Regions from separate parts of the Pseudaeromonas sp. HNCC25DJ182 genome, predicted to be linked through region 1. Evidence: predicted binding sites of a transcription regulator. Region 1 holds the regulator's gene; the other holds the start of a gene.

Region 1 (7,717 bases):
CAAGCAGGTGGCGAGCATCAGCAGGAGGAGAGGCAGTGTCTTGCGCATGAGGTCGGCTTCCGGTCGGTCGATAAAAAGGGCGATGGCGCCCATTCTTGGCGGTGCATGCTTGGCCGTCAAGAGTTCTCCTCTTTACTATGGGTGCGGGATGGCGATTTTGTGTTGTTTCTTTGATGGGTGTGTCTTTGCAAGCTGTATTCCCTGAGTCTGATTGGTGCGCGGTCGCGCCCCTGTCGCGGATTGACTGGTTGCCTCTGGATCCGGCTGTGGTACCTCAAGCGGTTCTGGGCTGGTTGGCCGAGCAGGGTTCGCTGACCCGACGGCTGCGAGCCGAGGCCGGTGACTTGTCGGTGATCTGCCTGCAGCAAGGTGTAACGGATGCCGAACCCGGGCTCTGGCAACGACAGGTGTTGCTGCTGAAATCGGGTCGCCCCTGGGTCTGGGGCTTGACCCAGGCGCCGTTGAGTACCCTGGCGTGTTATCCGCAGTTGGCCACCCAAGGTGAGCAGCCGTTGGGCGACTGGTTGTTCGGGGTGGCGGGTGCGACACGAGAAGGGTTGGTCTGGGCCGATCTGGTGGCCGATCCGGCTCTGCGTCAGGTACTGGCCGCATGGCAATTACCAGCACCTGGGGTGCTGTGGGCGCGTCGTTCGCGCCTGCTATTATCCGGTGGCGACTGTACGATCACCGAAGTATTTTTACCGGACGCGCCCCTGTATGCGGGTGGCGAGGAGAAGGAATAACCATGCAGTTGGTGACGCGGACCCCCTGGGCCGCCTATTGGCAACTGGCCCGGATGGACAAACCGATTGGCACGCTCTTGCTGCTCTGGCCGACCCTGTGGGCGCTGTGGCTGGCGTCGGCCGGGCAACCGGATTGGTGGGCTCTGCTGGTCTTTACGCTTGGCGTCTTCCTGATGCGCTCTGCCGGTTGTGTCATCAATGATTATGCCGATCGCCACGTCGACGGCCATGTCAAACGGACGGCCCTGCGGCCATTGCCCGCCGGGCGCTTGACGACGCGTCAGGCGCTGCTGTTCTTTGCCGCCCTGGTGGGCTTGTCGTTTCTGCTGGTATTGACCCTCAACCGATTTACCATAGCCCTGTCATTGGTGGGGCTGGTGCTGGCGGTGCTCTATCCCTTTATGAAGCGGGTGACGCATCTGCCGCAACTGGTGTTGGGTTTAGCCTTCTCCTGGTCCATTCCCATGGCCTGGGCGGCGGTCACCGCTGACTTGGCCTGGAGCACCTGGTTGCTTTTCATGGCCAATGCGACCTGGACCGTGGCCTATGACACCTACTACGCCATGGTGGATCGGGATGATGATGTGCGCATCGGCGTCAAATCGACGGCGATCCTGTTTGGCCGCTATGATCTGCCGATCATCGCCCTGTTGCAGCTCGTCACCTTGCTGTTGCTGCTGTTGGTTGGCTGGTTGCAGGCTCTGCAATGGCCTTTCTACGGCAGCTTGCTGGTGGCTGCCGGCCTGTTTGTGCAACAGGGCTGGTTGGCCCGGCATCGGGATCGGGAGGCTTGCTTCCATGCCTTCCTGGCTAATAACTGGGTGGGTGCCGTGATTTTCTTGGGCATATTCCTGTCCGGGCTGTTGGCGGGATAATAAATTAATTTATAACGCATTGATTTTATTGGTGTGTCATAAGGATGTCGGCTCAATGTCGTCACGTGTCGTTCATGGATTAGTGGATAGTCTCACTCGAACACCAGAAGCAGAGGGATCACAATGAATGTTCGTAAACTTAGACTGCAACGGCAGTGGTCCCAAGACCAGCTCGCGCAATTAAGTGGCCTGAGTATTCGCACCATCCAGCGTATAGAGAGGGGCCAGACTCCTGGGCTTGAATCACGAAAATCTCTCGCCGCTGTTTTTGATGTTCCCGTCGAGACACCACCCGAGGAACAGGATATGACACACCAACAATCCATAGATCCAGTAGAGCAAAAGACCATCGAATACGTTCGCGACATCAAGGGCTTTTATTCACACGCCATCAAGTATGTGCTGGTGATTACCATGCTCTTCATCATCAACCTGGCGACAGCGCCTGGCTATATCTGGGCCTGGTGGCCCATGTTGGGCTGGGGTATCGGGGTGCTGTTTCATGGTCTGAATGTGTTTGAAGTGTTTAATTTCTTCGGACCCGCATGGGAAAAGCGCCAGATCGAAAAACGGCTCGGCCGCAAGTTGTAACGCGGGCAAAAAAGCGCCCCTGAATCCAGCCATTGGTGCAGGATTCAGGGGCGCTTTATATGTGCTGCGCTCGGACGTTAACGAGCGGGCATCAGCAGGGTGCGACGCACCCGATCCGGCAGCAGGGGTAGCAAAATGGCCGCCAGTTCTGCCAGTGCCTCGCTGTTCTGAGTCACCGGCTGATCGTCACCCTGGCACTGCAGATACTGTTCCTGCTGCAGGCTCAGCAACAAGGTCTTGAACAGGCTCTTGTCGCTGAATTCCGGGGCATGAATGCCATGCAGGGTCGCCAGCCGTACTGCCATCATCTGACTGTCTGATTCCAACTGCTGCAGGGTGATCGCCGGCTGCTGCTGGATCTGTGACAGGGTAATGGCGTAGCGCTGCAGGGTCTCCTGAATGCTCTGTCCCAACAACAACAGCCGCATCTGCTCTTCCGGACGCACCCAGTAGCCATCGTTATGTTCTTCGATCAGCGCCAGCTCCTGGAACGCGGCGAGAATAGCCGGCACCTGGGTATCCAGCGCCTCCAGTTCATAACGCAGGAACAACTCGTTCTTGAGCAATGGATAAATCCGTCGGCAACGCGCCAGCAGATCGATGTCATTGATCCCCTCGTTACGCTCGATCAGGGTGGCGATCAGGCTGGGCAGCGCGAACAGATGCAGGATCGTGTTGCGGTAGAAGGTCATCAGGATCGCCTGGTAGCGATCCATGCTGATGATTTGGCCAAGCTTATCCTCTTCCACCTGGAACTTGTTCAGCTCCAGTGCCTGCTCCAGTAGCTCCTCGGCACTGGCCGTCGGCACCGTATTGAACGGGCTGTAGGGCACCCGTTGCAACAGTGCGGTGTAGAGGCGGATCTGGGCCAGCAGATCTTCCCGCGGCAGTGCCTGTTTGTCGGTGGCCAGTAGAGCCAGAGCACTCAGGGTCAGGCCATTGACCGCGGCGGCGTCATTGATGCGAGTCATCAGCTGCTTGGCCAGAATATCCACGGTCGCGGGCAACCACTCGGGGCGGCATTGGCCGGTTGGATCTATGTCATCCCGCCATTCGGGAACCTGCTGTTGCAGGAACTGATGCAGGGTCAGTGGCTCGCCGAAGTTGACGAAGCTGCGGCCAAAGTTGCGCAATTTGCCCAGGATCCCGACCACCTGCCACAGGCTCTCCTTCTCCTTGCGGCTGCCCTTGAGCTCCTTGAGGTATGTGTTCACTTCCATCACATGCTCGTAGCCCAGATAGACGGGGACAAAGGTCAGGGGGCGCTTGATGCCGCGTAACTGCGCCTGCAGCGTCATGGCGATCATGCCGGTTTTCGGCTGCAACAGTCGTCCGGTGCGGGAGCGGCCACCTTCGGTGAAATACTCCACCGCATAGCCACGGGCAAACAGCTGGCTCAGGTATTCACGGAACACTGTGCTATAGAGCTTGTCGCCTTTGAAGCTACGCCGCAGGAAGAAGGCACCACCATGACGGAACACGGGCCCCGCCGGCCAGAAATTCAGGTTGATCCCGGCGGCAATATGCGGCGGCACCATGCCCTGATGGTAGATGACATAGGAGAGCAGCAGATAGTCCATGTGGCTGCGGTGGCAGGGCATGTAGATGATCTCATGGCCTTCCCGGGCCAACCGGCGCACCTTCTCGGCACCACGAACCGTGATGCCGCGATACAGCTTATTCCATAGCCAGCCGAGGAAGTAGTCGCCGAAGCGGATCAGCCGATAGGAGAAATCGGATGCCATCTCGTCGAGATAACCTAGGGCCCGGGCGCGCATCAGCTCTTCGCTGCTGCCTTCACTCTGCGCCTGTTCGGCGATGGCGCGGACTATGTTGTCGCTGCGCAACAGTTCACGAAACAGGGCCTGGCGATCGGGCAGCCGTGGTCCCTTGGCGGCCTGACGCTGACGGCTGAAGTGGATACGCGCCACTCGTGCCAGCTTGTGAGCCACCACTTCGTCGGTGCCGAGCTCGGTGACCAGGCTACGCAAAGACACTGGCGTCGAGAAGCGGACCCGGTTTTCCCGACCATACAGCAACACCATAGCGGCTTTGCGCAATGCGCCTGGCGTCTGGTGTGGCGGTTGTAGCCGGTGCGGGCGTTCACGGCCCGGGGCGCGATGCCACAGCAGAGTCACCGGAACCAACTGGATATCCAGTTGCGCGTTCTGTTCGTGCAGACTCAACCATTCGCGAAAGGTGTCCAGGTGGGGTATGCCACTGCGCGGGTTGCCGAGGAGCGACGGCGTACGATCCAGGCAGACATAGCGCGGGTGACTCACCCCTTGTACGGTGAGCGGCGAAAATGGATTGGGCAGTCCCAACTCTTTGGCACAGAGCTCCAGGGTCAGCAGATCGCTCAGCGAGTCAGTGCTCAGGGCATAAACAATGGGTCGTCCCAAGTCGAGACCCAATTGGCCCAATGGGTCTTCCGGGAGACTGCTGTGGTTGACCAGTAGACGAACAGGCAAGCGGCATAGGGCCCGGGCCAGGGAAAAGCCGAAGGACATGGTGCTGTATCCTCAAAAAAAATGCGGCGCCAGCATAGCAAAACTGGCCCGACTTGTCGTGGAATGCTGACTTGTGTCATGAGTGGAGAGCTTTTGTAACCTTTGTCCGGCATTTATCTTGCGCTTGATAAATGCCTGTATATACTCACAGTTATCTGTATAAATAGACAGGCAAACGCCATGAAACATCTGACCCCTCGCCAAACTGAAGTGCTGGAACTGATCAAGGAATGCATGCAGCAGACCGGAATGCCGCCGACCCGGGCCGAGATTGCTGCCCAATTGGGTTTCAAGTCTGCCAATGCGGCGGAGGAGCACCTCAAGGCCCTGGCGCGCAAGGGGGTGATCCACATCATGCCGGGTACTTCCCGTGGCATTCAGCTGCTGCAAGAGGACGTAGTCGAAGAGGAGTTGGGCCTGCCATTGATCGGTCAGGTGGCGGCCGGTGAGCCAATCCTGGCCGCCGAGCATGTCGAGACTCACTACCAGATCGATCCCGCCATGTTTCAACCCAGAGCCGATTTCCTGCTGCGGGTGCAGGGGATGAGTATGAAAAATATCGGCATTCTGGATGGCGATCTGCTGGCGGTGCACAAGACCGAACAGGTGCGCAACGGTCAGGTCGTGGTGGCCCGGGTCGGTGATGACGAGGTCACGGTCAAACGCTTCGAGCGCAAGGGCAATCAGGTGCGTTTGCTGCCGGAAAACGAGGCGCTGGAGCCGATCCAGGTCGATTTGACCGAACAATCGCTGAGCATTGAAGGGCTGGCGGTGGGTGTGATCCGCAACGGCAGCTGGCACTAGTTTGTTCATCTTGGCAGGCAGGCCGGACAGCGGACTGGCCTGCCAGTCTTCATGCTACGGTGGCGTAATCCACAGCATGCCGTGGCAATTTCCCCGTTCCAGACGTTTCCCCTTGGGGTAGAATGGCATTTTTCCCCTCAGGTCCCCATTGCTCCGATGTTTCATATCGCCCTGTTTGAACCGCAAATTGCTCCCAATACCGGCAATATCATCCGTCTGGTGGCGAATAATGGCTGCCATCTGCATCTGATTGAACCTCTGGGTTTCGATCTGGAAGAGAAAAAGCTGCGGCGGGCCGGTCTGGACTATCACGATCTGGCGACTGTAACCCGTCATCGCAACTATGCGGCATTTGCCGAGGCCATGCAGGGCCGTCGGATCTTTGCCCTGACCACCAAGGGCACGACGCCTCACACCACACCTGCCTATCAGGCCGGTGATGTTCTGCTCTTCGGTTCGGAAACTTCCGGCCTGCCCGATGCCGTTCGCAACAGCTTGCCGCAGGATCATCTGATCCGCATCCCCATGCTCAGCAGTTCGCGCAGCCTGAACTTGTCGAATGCCGTTGCCATTGTCAGCTACGAGGCCTGGCGTCAGCTTGATTTTGCCGTCACGGGTTGAGCGCCAGTGGCTGTCCTGTCTGGCATCGGGCGGTGACAACGAGGCCTGAGTGTCTATACTTTGCTCATCCTCGTAATCACAGGGGCTTCATGCCGGAAGGTGGCCAGATATGACCTTTGCCGCTCGGTGGCTCTATTCACTGTGTATTGGCGTCCTGTTGATGATGTCTCTGGGCCAGAGTGCGTTTGCCCGGGAGTGTGTGGCCGTCATCACGGCAGGGACGGGGCACCACTTCTGGCGAGCCCTTGAGGCTGGTGCTTTGCAGGCGGGCAGTGAGCTGGGCGTGGATATTTTCTTTCGCGTGCTCTACGACGAAACCTCTGTCGATGCCCAAGAGCAGATCCTGCGGGAAGCCCTGGAAAAGCAGTGTATTGGTGTGGTTCTGGCGTCCAACTCACCGGAACATCGCAAGACTCTGGATCTGTTTAGACAAAAAAATTTACCCATTGTGTTGATCGATCGGAGTATGGCGCTAGGGACTGTCTACGCCCAGGTCATGACCAATAATTATCGGGCTGGTCAACAGGCGGCGCGAGAGATGATAGCGCGCCTGCGAGGCGAGGGGGCGGTGACGGTTTTAAGGTTGAAACCGGGAGTGGCTTCCACCGATGCCCGTGAACAGGGTTTTCTCGATGAGATCAAAAAATCCAGTTTGAAGTTATTGCCGCCCGCTTATCTTGGCTCCGGGATCGTTGAAATCCGACATAATGCGGACCTTTATTTGCAGCAGAATATGGCCGAATTGGATGGTTTATTTACCCCCAATGAATCGACGACGCTGGGTGTCATGGCCGAAATAAAAAGAAAAGGCCAAAAAAAACGCCTGATACATATTGGCTTTGATTATAATCGTTATCTGATTCAGGGGCTTGAATCCGGAGAGGTTGATGGTTTATTACTTCAGCAGCCCCATGCCATCGGCTTTCAGGGCGTCAAGTTGGTCATGGCGGCTCATGGTGGCCAGCCCGCACCTCAGGAGGTGATCTACACCCCGGTATTTTATCTCACAGTCGAGAATATGCACTCTGCACAAGCGCAGCAATTTCTTGATTTATATAATGATGAAGGTAGCATGATGCGAATTAGGAAATAAAAATTCGAGCATAGATTAAAATTTATTCTTTTATTCTTTTATTCTTTTATTCTTTTATTCTTTTATTCTTTTATTCTTTTATTCTTTTATTCTTTTATTCTTTTATTCTTTTATTCTTTTATTCTTTTATTCCTTTATTTCTTTATTTCTTTATTTCTTGTTTAATATTGTAAGTTTTTAGGCTCAATTAAATGCATTATTTAATTCTGTGCTCGTTCCATATTATGGATGACGTCTATGACGGGGCGTTTATCACCCATTCCTGGCATCCTCTCCGTTGCCCGTGGTCACCCATGATGCGGCTGTCGTCTCCTGTCTCCCGTGGCCAGGTCGTTCGTCATTCTATCCCTGGGTGAATTCGGGAGCAGGCCTGCATTTGTCCGTCTGGCTGGCGGGATGGCTCGGCCGGGGATTGTCCTTACCTTGCCAACAGGTATGATAGTGATCCTTTTCACATTCGGAGGTGCGGAATGCCTCCTG
Region 2 (7,717 bases), on a different contig from region 1:
GGGACGCTGTGGTTCATATCGCCAATATCCGGATCGAGGTACGGATATTGGCGCTGAAAGAGGTAAATCTTCGGACGCTATAACGGCAGGTTGAAGCTGGCTGGCGGCGGGAAATCACCACTGACGCTGGACAGTTTGTCGTTCATAAAACGGATGGTGAGATTCTTCTGCTTGGGTTCATTCCAGCCTTCACGCAGATAGTACACATAGTGCCAGGTGCTGCTGTCGAAGGCATCTTCAACCATGGGGCTGCCCAGCACAAACTCGACCTGAGCCCGGCTCATGCCAGCACGCAATTGTTCGATCTGCTTTTGCTCCACGAAGTTACCTTGCGGTACATCGATTCGGTAGACACAGCCGGTGCTCAGCAGCATAGCGGCGGTCAGTGTTGCAATAACCAGTTTGTTGTTCCGCATCAGCAAATTCTTCATTCAATTCAATAAGCAGGCCAGATGATAGCGGGGAACGCCAGCGAAGTAAAAGTGCGTCTGAAGAGCTGACGCATATTTACTTCACCGGCTAGTTGCTGCTCCGGCGGCGTTATGGCGCTGCAACCAGCAGTTCTCGGGCATTGGCGAGGGTATTGTTGGTGATCTGATCACCGCCCAGCAGGCGCGCCAGTTCATCAAGACGCCCTTGATGGGATAGGGCATGCATCCGGGTTTCCGTGGATGCGCCATCGCTTTGCTTGCTGACAAACAGGTGCTGGTGGCCATGGCCCGCAACTTGCGGTAAATGGGTGACCACCAGGACCTGGGTCGAGGCACCCAGCTCGCGCAACAATTTGCCGACAATCGCCGCGGTTGGTCCGCTGATGCCGACATCCACTTCGTCAAAAATAAGGCTTGGAGTGGCGACGCGCTCGGCGGTGATCACCTGGATCGCCAGACTGATCCGGGATAACTCGCCGCCCGAGGCGACTTTGGCTAACGGCTGCAGAGGCTGACCCGGATTGGTGGAAACCAGGAAATCGACATGATCCATCCCCAGTGGGGAAGGGGTCGCAGCTGTCGGGTTACTGACCAGGATCTGCAACTGACCATCGGGCATGGAAAGGGAGCGGATGCGCTGACTGATGAGCTCTGCTAGCTCGGCGGCGTAGCGCTGGCGGCTGGCGCTCAGCCGACTGGCGGCATCCTGATAGTCGTTTCTAGCTTGTTGTTGCTCTGCAGCTAGAGCATCGAGCCGCGCATCATCATGACTGATGCTATCCAACTCGGCGCGGAGTTCACTGTGGGTGGCGGCCAACGACTGAGGTTTGACATGGTGCTTGCGTGCCAGCTCCAGGGCTCGGGTGAGGCGTGACTCCAGGGTGGCGAAGCGCTCAGGATCCAGCTCCATGCGATCGAGATAGTGGCGCAGTTCCTGCTGGCTCTCCTGGACCTGGATGAGGGCATCATTGAGCATGGTCATCACAGGTTGCAGCTTTTCATCCAGGCTGCAGAGCTCCTCCAGACGGGATACGGCACTCTTGAGCAGGCTGGCGGCGGTCACGTCTTCGTTATCGTAGAGTAGATCGAGACATGCTTGGCAGTCACTGATGATCTCGCCACTGTTGGCCAGACGGGTATGTTCCGCCTCAATGGCTTCATATTCATCGGCCTGTAAGGCAAATTCGTCCAGCTCCTCTACCTGATATTCCAGCAATTGGCGACGGGATTCCCGCTGGCTTTTATCTTGCTGCAGGCGGTTGAGTTCATGCTGGAGCTGGCGCCAGTTCTGATAATGCTGGCGGGTGGCGTGCAGGAGATCGTGATGGCCGGCATAGCCATCCAGGATGGTCAGCTGGTGCTCGGGTTTGAGCAGCAACTGGTGGGCATGCTGGCCGTGGATGTTGATCAGCAACTGTCCGAGGGCTTTGAGTTGGGTCAAGGGGACTGGTGTGCCGTTGATATAAGCCCGGGAGCGGCCTTCGGCGGTGATCACCCGGCGCAAGAGACACTCTTCTTCGTCTTGCAGCTCCTGCTCATGCAGCCAGCTTCGGGCGAGCGGATTGTTGCCCAGATTAAAACGTGCCGTCAGTTCGGTCCGTTCGGCGCCTGGACGGATCATGCTGATTTCCGCGCGCTCTCCCAGACAGAGCCCCAAGGCATCGATGGCGATGGACTTACCGGCTCCGGTTTCGCCGGTGATGCAGGTCATGCCGCCTTGAAGCTCCAGCTCGAGAAATTTAACGATGGCAAAATTCTGAATTGTTAATTGAGTCAGCATGACAGCACCTGTTCAAATCACTGTATTGATAAACAGTATATACTGGTTATCAATACAGTAAACAGGGATGAATGGACGCGATGCGTTTTTTTTGAGCGCAGTCGAGTGTCAGCCGTCAGAACAGCTTGCTGCCCCAGCCGAGCTTGTTGCGTAACACATTGAAGTAGCTGTGACCCAGCGGATGTATGAGCTGCAGGGTATGCTGGCATTTGCGGATGATGATTTCGTCACCCGGATGGACATCTAGCGAGATGTGGCCGTCACAGCTGACTTGCAACTGATCATCGATATTGTCGGGCGAGACCACCAGTTTCACTTCGCTGTCCGCGTCAATGACAATCGGACGACAGCTCAGGGTATGGGGGAACATGGGGACCAGGGCGATGGCATTGAGCTGGGGAGTCAGGATCGGGCCGCCGGCCGAGAGCGCATAGGCGGTAGAGCCGGTGGGCGTAGCGACTATGATGCCATCGGCGCGTTGGCTGTACATGAAGACGTCGTCGATATGTACAGCAAAGTCAATCATATGGGCAATCTTACCCGGATGCAGCACCGCTTCGTTGAGGGCCGTGCTGCTTGCCTTCAGCTCACCATAGCGGTAGACGCTGGCGTTGAGCAAAAAGCGGGATTCGGTCTGGTAGTGACCATCCAGTACAGCGCGTAACGGTGCCTCGAAGTCCTGCGGGGAGAGATCGGTTAAAAAGCCCAGATTGCCCCGGTTCACACCTAGAACAGGAACGTTATAGCGCGCCAGAACCCGTGCCGCACCAAGCATATTACCGTCGCCACCGACGACGATGGCCAAATCAGCCACCTTGCCCAGATGCTGCAGCTCGAGGGCCTGCGCAACCGGTACGGATAACTGCTCGGCAACCCGGCTCTCTACCAGAACATTACGGCCACACGCGGTGAGAAAGTCGTATAGGCAACGAAGCGTCTGATTGGTAGCGATGTGATTGGGTTTGCCGATCAGGGCTATGGTGTCGAACTGTGCTGGCATGTGGGATCCTGCGTAGCGAGCGGATGTTGAAGTATATCCTGATTCATTCAAGCGTCTAATCAGACTCGTTTTTTCAGTTTCCGTCCACTCTTGTCTGGTGCAAGACGGCATCAAACCTTGAAAGGCAGCGCTTAGTCCCCATAATAGGCTGCAAGTGTAAGAAACTGATGTGTTGGAGACGTGATGAGTAACCAGGAACAAGCGATGGAACAAAGTGCAGAGCAAAATACCGAGGCGCTGCTCGATGCAGAGCTAGCCGATGCAGGCACCGGATCCACAGCTAGCGACGAGCTGACAGCCCTGTTGGAGAAGCTGGCGCAAGCCGAAGCCGCTGCGCAGGAAGAAAAAGACCGCGCGTTACGCATTGCTGCTGAGATGGAAAATCTGCGCCGTCGTTCGGCGCTGGATGTTGAGAAGGCACACAAGTTCGCGCTCGAGAAGTTCTCCGGTGAGTTGTTGCCGGTCATCGATAGCCTGGAGCGCGCACTGGAGTTATCGGATCGGGAAAATGAGGCGCTGAAGCCGACCTTGGAAGGTGTTGATCTGACCCTGCGCTCCATGCTGAGCACTGTGGCCAAATTTGGTGTCGAGGCGATCAATCCGCTGGGTGAGCCATTTGATCCCAATCGCCATCAGGCGATCAGCATGGTCGAGAATGGACAGGTGGCGCCCAACTCGGTGATCGCCGTGATGCAAAAGGGTTATGAACTCAATGGCCGTATCATTCGTCCAGCGATGGTGATGGTCGCCCGTGCGCCCAGCGTGGATGTACAGGCCTGATCAGGGTCTAGTGTTTGAAGAACCCACCGTCTGGTGGGTTTTTTTATCGCCGGGCTCTTGAAGGCGGGAATGGGTACCCCCATATCTAGGACAACGGCAAAGTCCGGGACGAAAAAAATGAGCTGCGGCGATTGAAATTCCGCACTCATATCCCCACTTAGCAACACAAGAGACAAGTTGAACGCATTTTTGCAGATTTACGGAGATTAGAAATGGGTAGAATCATTGGTATTGACCTGGGTACGACCAACTCTTGCGTGGCCATTCTGGATGGTGACCATGCTCGTGTCATCGAAAACGCCGAAGGCGATCGTACGACTCCGTCCATCATTGCGTATGCGGATGACGGCGAAATTCTGGTTGGTCAACCAGCTAAGCGTCAGGCGGTCACCAACCCCAAGAACACTCTGTTTGCGATCAAGCGTCTGATCGGCCGTCGCTTTGAAGATGAAGAAGTACAGCGCGATCTGAAGATCATGCCGTATGGCATCACCCGTGCTGACAATGGCGATGCCTGGGTTGAAGTCAAAGGCAAGCGCATGGCGCCGCCGCAAATTTCAGCCGAAGTGCTGAAGAAGATGAAGAAGACTGCCGAGGACTTCCTGGGCGAGGCGGTGACTGAAGCGGTCATTACCGTACCGGCCTATTTCACCGATGCTCAGCGTCAAGCGACTAAGGATGCCGGCCGTATCGCGGGTCTGGAAGTCAAGCGCATCATCAACGAACCGACTGCCGCTGCATTCGCCTATGGCGTCAACAAGATCAAGGGCGAACGTAAGGTTGCTGTCTATGACTTGGGTGGTGGTACCTTCGATATCTCCATCATCGAAATTGATGAAATGGACGGCGAAACGACCTTCGAAGTACTGGCGACCAATGGTAATACCCATCTGGGTGGTGAAGACTTCGACAACCGTCTGATCAACTATCTGGTGGACGAGTTCAAGCGTGAGCAGGGCATGGATCTGCGTAACGACATGCTGGCACTGCAACGCCTGAAAGAAGCGGCAGAAAAGGCCAAGATTGAACTCTCTTCTGCCCAACAGACCGACGTCAACCTGCCGTACATCACGGCCGATCAGACTGGTCCTAAGCACATGAACATCAAGGTGACTCGTTCCAAGTTGGAATCGCTGGTTGAAGACATGGTCAAGGCGTCACTGGATCCTGTACGCACCGCACTCAAGGATTCCGGCCTGTCGGTATCCGAGATCGATGACGTGATCCTGGTCGGTGGTCAGACTCGTATGCCGATGGTGCAGAAGGCAGTGACCGACTTCTTCGGCAAAGAGCCACGTAAAGACGTGAACCCGGATGAAGCGGTTGCTATGGGTGCCGCGATCCAGGGTGGCGTACTGGCTGGTGAAAAGCATGACGTGTTGCTGCTGGATGTGACCCCGCTGTCGCTGGGTATCGAAACCATGGGCAGCGTCATGACCGCTCTGATTGAGAAAAACACCACGATTCCGACCAAGAAGTCACAGGTGTTCTCGACGGCTGATGACAACCAGTCTGCGGTGACCATTCACGTTCTGCAGGGTGAGCGTAAGCGCGCCAGCGACAACAAGTCTCTGGGCCAGTTCAATCTGGAAGGTATTCGTCCAGCACCACGCGGTTTGCCGCAGATCGAAGTCACCTTCGACATCGATGCCGACGGTATCTTGCATGTGTCCGCCAAAGACAAGGACACCGGTAAGGAACAGAAGATCACCATTCAGGCTTCTTCCGGTCTGACTGATGCTGAAATCGAGCGCATGGTTCGTGAAGCAGAAGCCAACGCCGCCGAAGATAAGAAGTTTGAAGAGATGGTGCATGCTCGCAACCAGGCCGATGCTCTGATCCACGCCACGCGCAAGCAAATCACCGAAGCCGGTGACGCGTTGCCGAGCGACGAAAAGCAGAAGATTGAAGATGCCATCAAGGCACTGGAAGATGCAGCCAAGGGCGATGACAAGTCAGTCATCGAAACCAAGCAGCAAGAGTTGATGACCGCAACCCAGAAGTTGATGGAGATTGCCCAGCAGCAAGCTCAGCAACAAGCCCATGCTCAGGGCGGTGATGCCGGTCAGCAGCAGTCCAAGCCACAAGATGATGTCGTTGATGCTGAATTTGAAGAAGTTAAAGACGACAAAAAGTAATAGTTGCCGGGTTGTTCGGTAGTTGAAACGGGCGTTGGGCAACCAACGCCCGTCTGTGTATCCATCAGCACGGACTTGAGAGAACATGTCAAAACGCGACTTTTATGAAGTACTGGGTGTGGAGCGTAATGCCGAAGATCGCGAGATCAAGAAGGCATATAAGCGCTTGGCGATGAAGTTCCACCCCGATCGCAACCGCGAAGATCCGCAGGCGGAAGAGAAATTTAAAGAGGTCAAGGAGGCTTACGAGATCCTGACCGATCCGCAAAAACGTGCGGCCTATGATAAATATGGCCATGCCGGTGTTGACCCCAGCATGGGCGCCGGTGGCGGTGGTTTCGGCGCAGGGAATGCCGATTTCGGCGATATCTTCGGTGATGTGTTTGGCGATATTTTTGGTGGTGGTCGTCGCCAACAGCGTGCGACCCGGGGTGCCGATCTGCGCTACAACATGGAGCTGACTCTGGAAGAGGCGGTCCGCGGCGTCAACAAGGAGATCAAGGTTCCGACCTTGGTTGGCTGCGACGAGTGCCATGGCTCCGGTGCCAAAGCTGGTTCTCAGCCGCAAACCTGTCCGACCTGTCATGGCAGTGGTCAAGTGCAGATGCGGCAGGGATTCTTTGCTGTGAGCCAGGCCTGTCCCCATTGCCGAGGCAAGGGCAAGATCATCAAGGATCCATGCCGCAAGTGCCATGGTGAAGGTCGCTACCAGAAGACTAAGACCCTCAATGTGAAAATCCCGGCGGGTGTGGATACCGGCGATCGGATCCGTCTGGCTGGCGAGGGTGAAGCGGGTGAGTCTGGGGCTCCGGCCGGAGATTTGTATGTACAGGTTCATGTCAAGGAACACCCGATTTTCGTGCGTGACGGCAATAATCTGTATTGCGAAGTGCCGATTAGTTTCACCTCGGCCGCACTGGGTGGCGAAGTCGAAGTGCCGACTCTCGAAGGTCGCGTCATGCTGAAGATCCCGGCCGAGACACAAACCGGATGTATGTTCCGCATGCGGGGCAAAGGCGTCCGCTCGCTGCGCTCCGGCGCCGAGGGTGACCTGCTGTGCAAGGCGGTGGTAGAAACTCCTGTTAATTTGAGCGACGAGCAAAAAGATCTGCTCAAGCAGTTGGAAGACTCCTTTAACGGGGCCGAAACCAAGCTGCACAAGCCGAAGGCTCAGGGCTTCTTTGATGGCGTGAAGCGTTTTTTTGACGACCTGACCAGCTAGTCGGTGCAGGCACAGGGGATGATCTCCTGGCGCATTCATATTAGAATGCGCAACAAGGGTTAATGAATGTCTGTCCGGACTGGTGTCGGGCAGACATTTGTTTTTTCGGATCAAGCCATTGAGAAATAGGGTTAGCGTATGAATCAAACCCCAATGACGGTTCGTGGCGCAGAAAAGCTGCGTGAAGAATTGGAATATCTAAAGAGCGATCTGCGTCCGAAGATTATTGAAGCGATTGCCGAGGCGCGAGCGCACGGCGATTTGAAAGAGAATGCGGAATATCACGCAGCCCGTGAACAGCAGGGTTTCTGTGAAGGCCGGATCCAGGATATCGAAGGCAAGCTGTCCAAGGCTCACATCATTGAT

The links. Region 1 encodes LexA, which represses DNA repair genes until DNA is damaged. Its sites were predicted from a motif close to ANCTGTNTNNNNANACAGNT; they were not measured.
Region 2: the regulator LexA is predicted to act here: its motif matches at 2,230-2,249, upstream of recN (DNA repair protein RecN).

Annotation. Positions count from the first base shown of each region.
Region 1 covers NZ_JBVAYG010000022.1:31,993-39,709, forward strand. Annotated here, with positions in the region: gene ACZYUB_RS15470 (flagellar basal body-associated FliL family protein) at 1-120, opposite strand, end outside; gene ACZYUB_RS15475 (chorismate--pyruvate lyase family protein) at 186-743, shown strand; gene ubiA (4-hydroxybenzoate octaprenyltransferase) at 746-1,618, shown strand; gene ACZYUB_RS15485 (2TM domain-containing protein) at 1,742-2,209, shown strand; gene plsB (glycerol-3-phosphate 1-O-acyltransferase PlsB) at 2,287-4,719, opposite strand; gene lexA (transcriptional repressor LexA) at 4,900-5,523, shown strand; gene ACZYUB_RS15500 (tRNA (cytidine(34)-2'-O)-methyltransferase) at 5,680-6,144, shown strand; gene ACZYUB_RS15505 (substrate-binding domain-containing protein) at 6,254-7,237, shown strand.
Region 2 covers NZ_JBVAYG010000021.1:41,605-49,321, forward strand. Annotated here, with positions in the region: gene ACZYUB_RS15160 (outer membrane protein assembly factor BamE) at 78-416, opposite strand; gene recN (DNA repair protein RecN) at 541-2,211, opposite strand; gene nadK (NAD(+) kinase) at 2,327-3,211, opposite strand; gene grpE (nucleotide exchange factor GrpE) at 3,395-3,991, shown strand; gene dnaK (molecular chaperone DnaK) at 4,204-6,129, shown strand; gene dnaJ (molecular chaperone DnaJ) at 6,215-7,351, shown strand; gene greA (transcription elongation factor GreA) at 7,490-7,717, shown strand, end outside.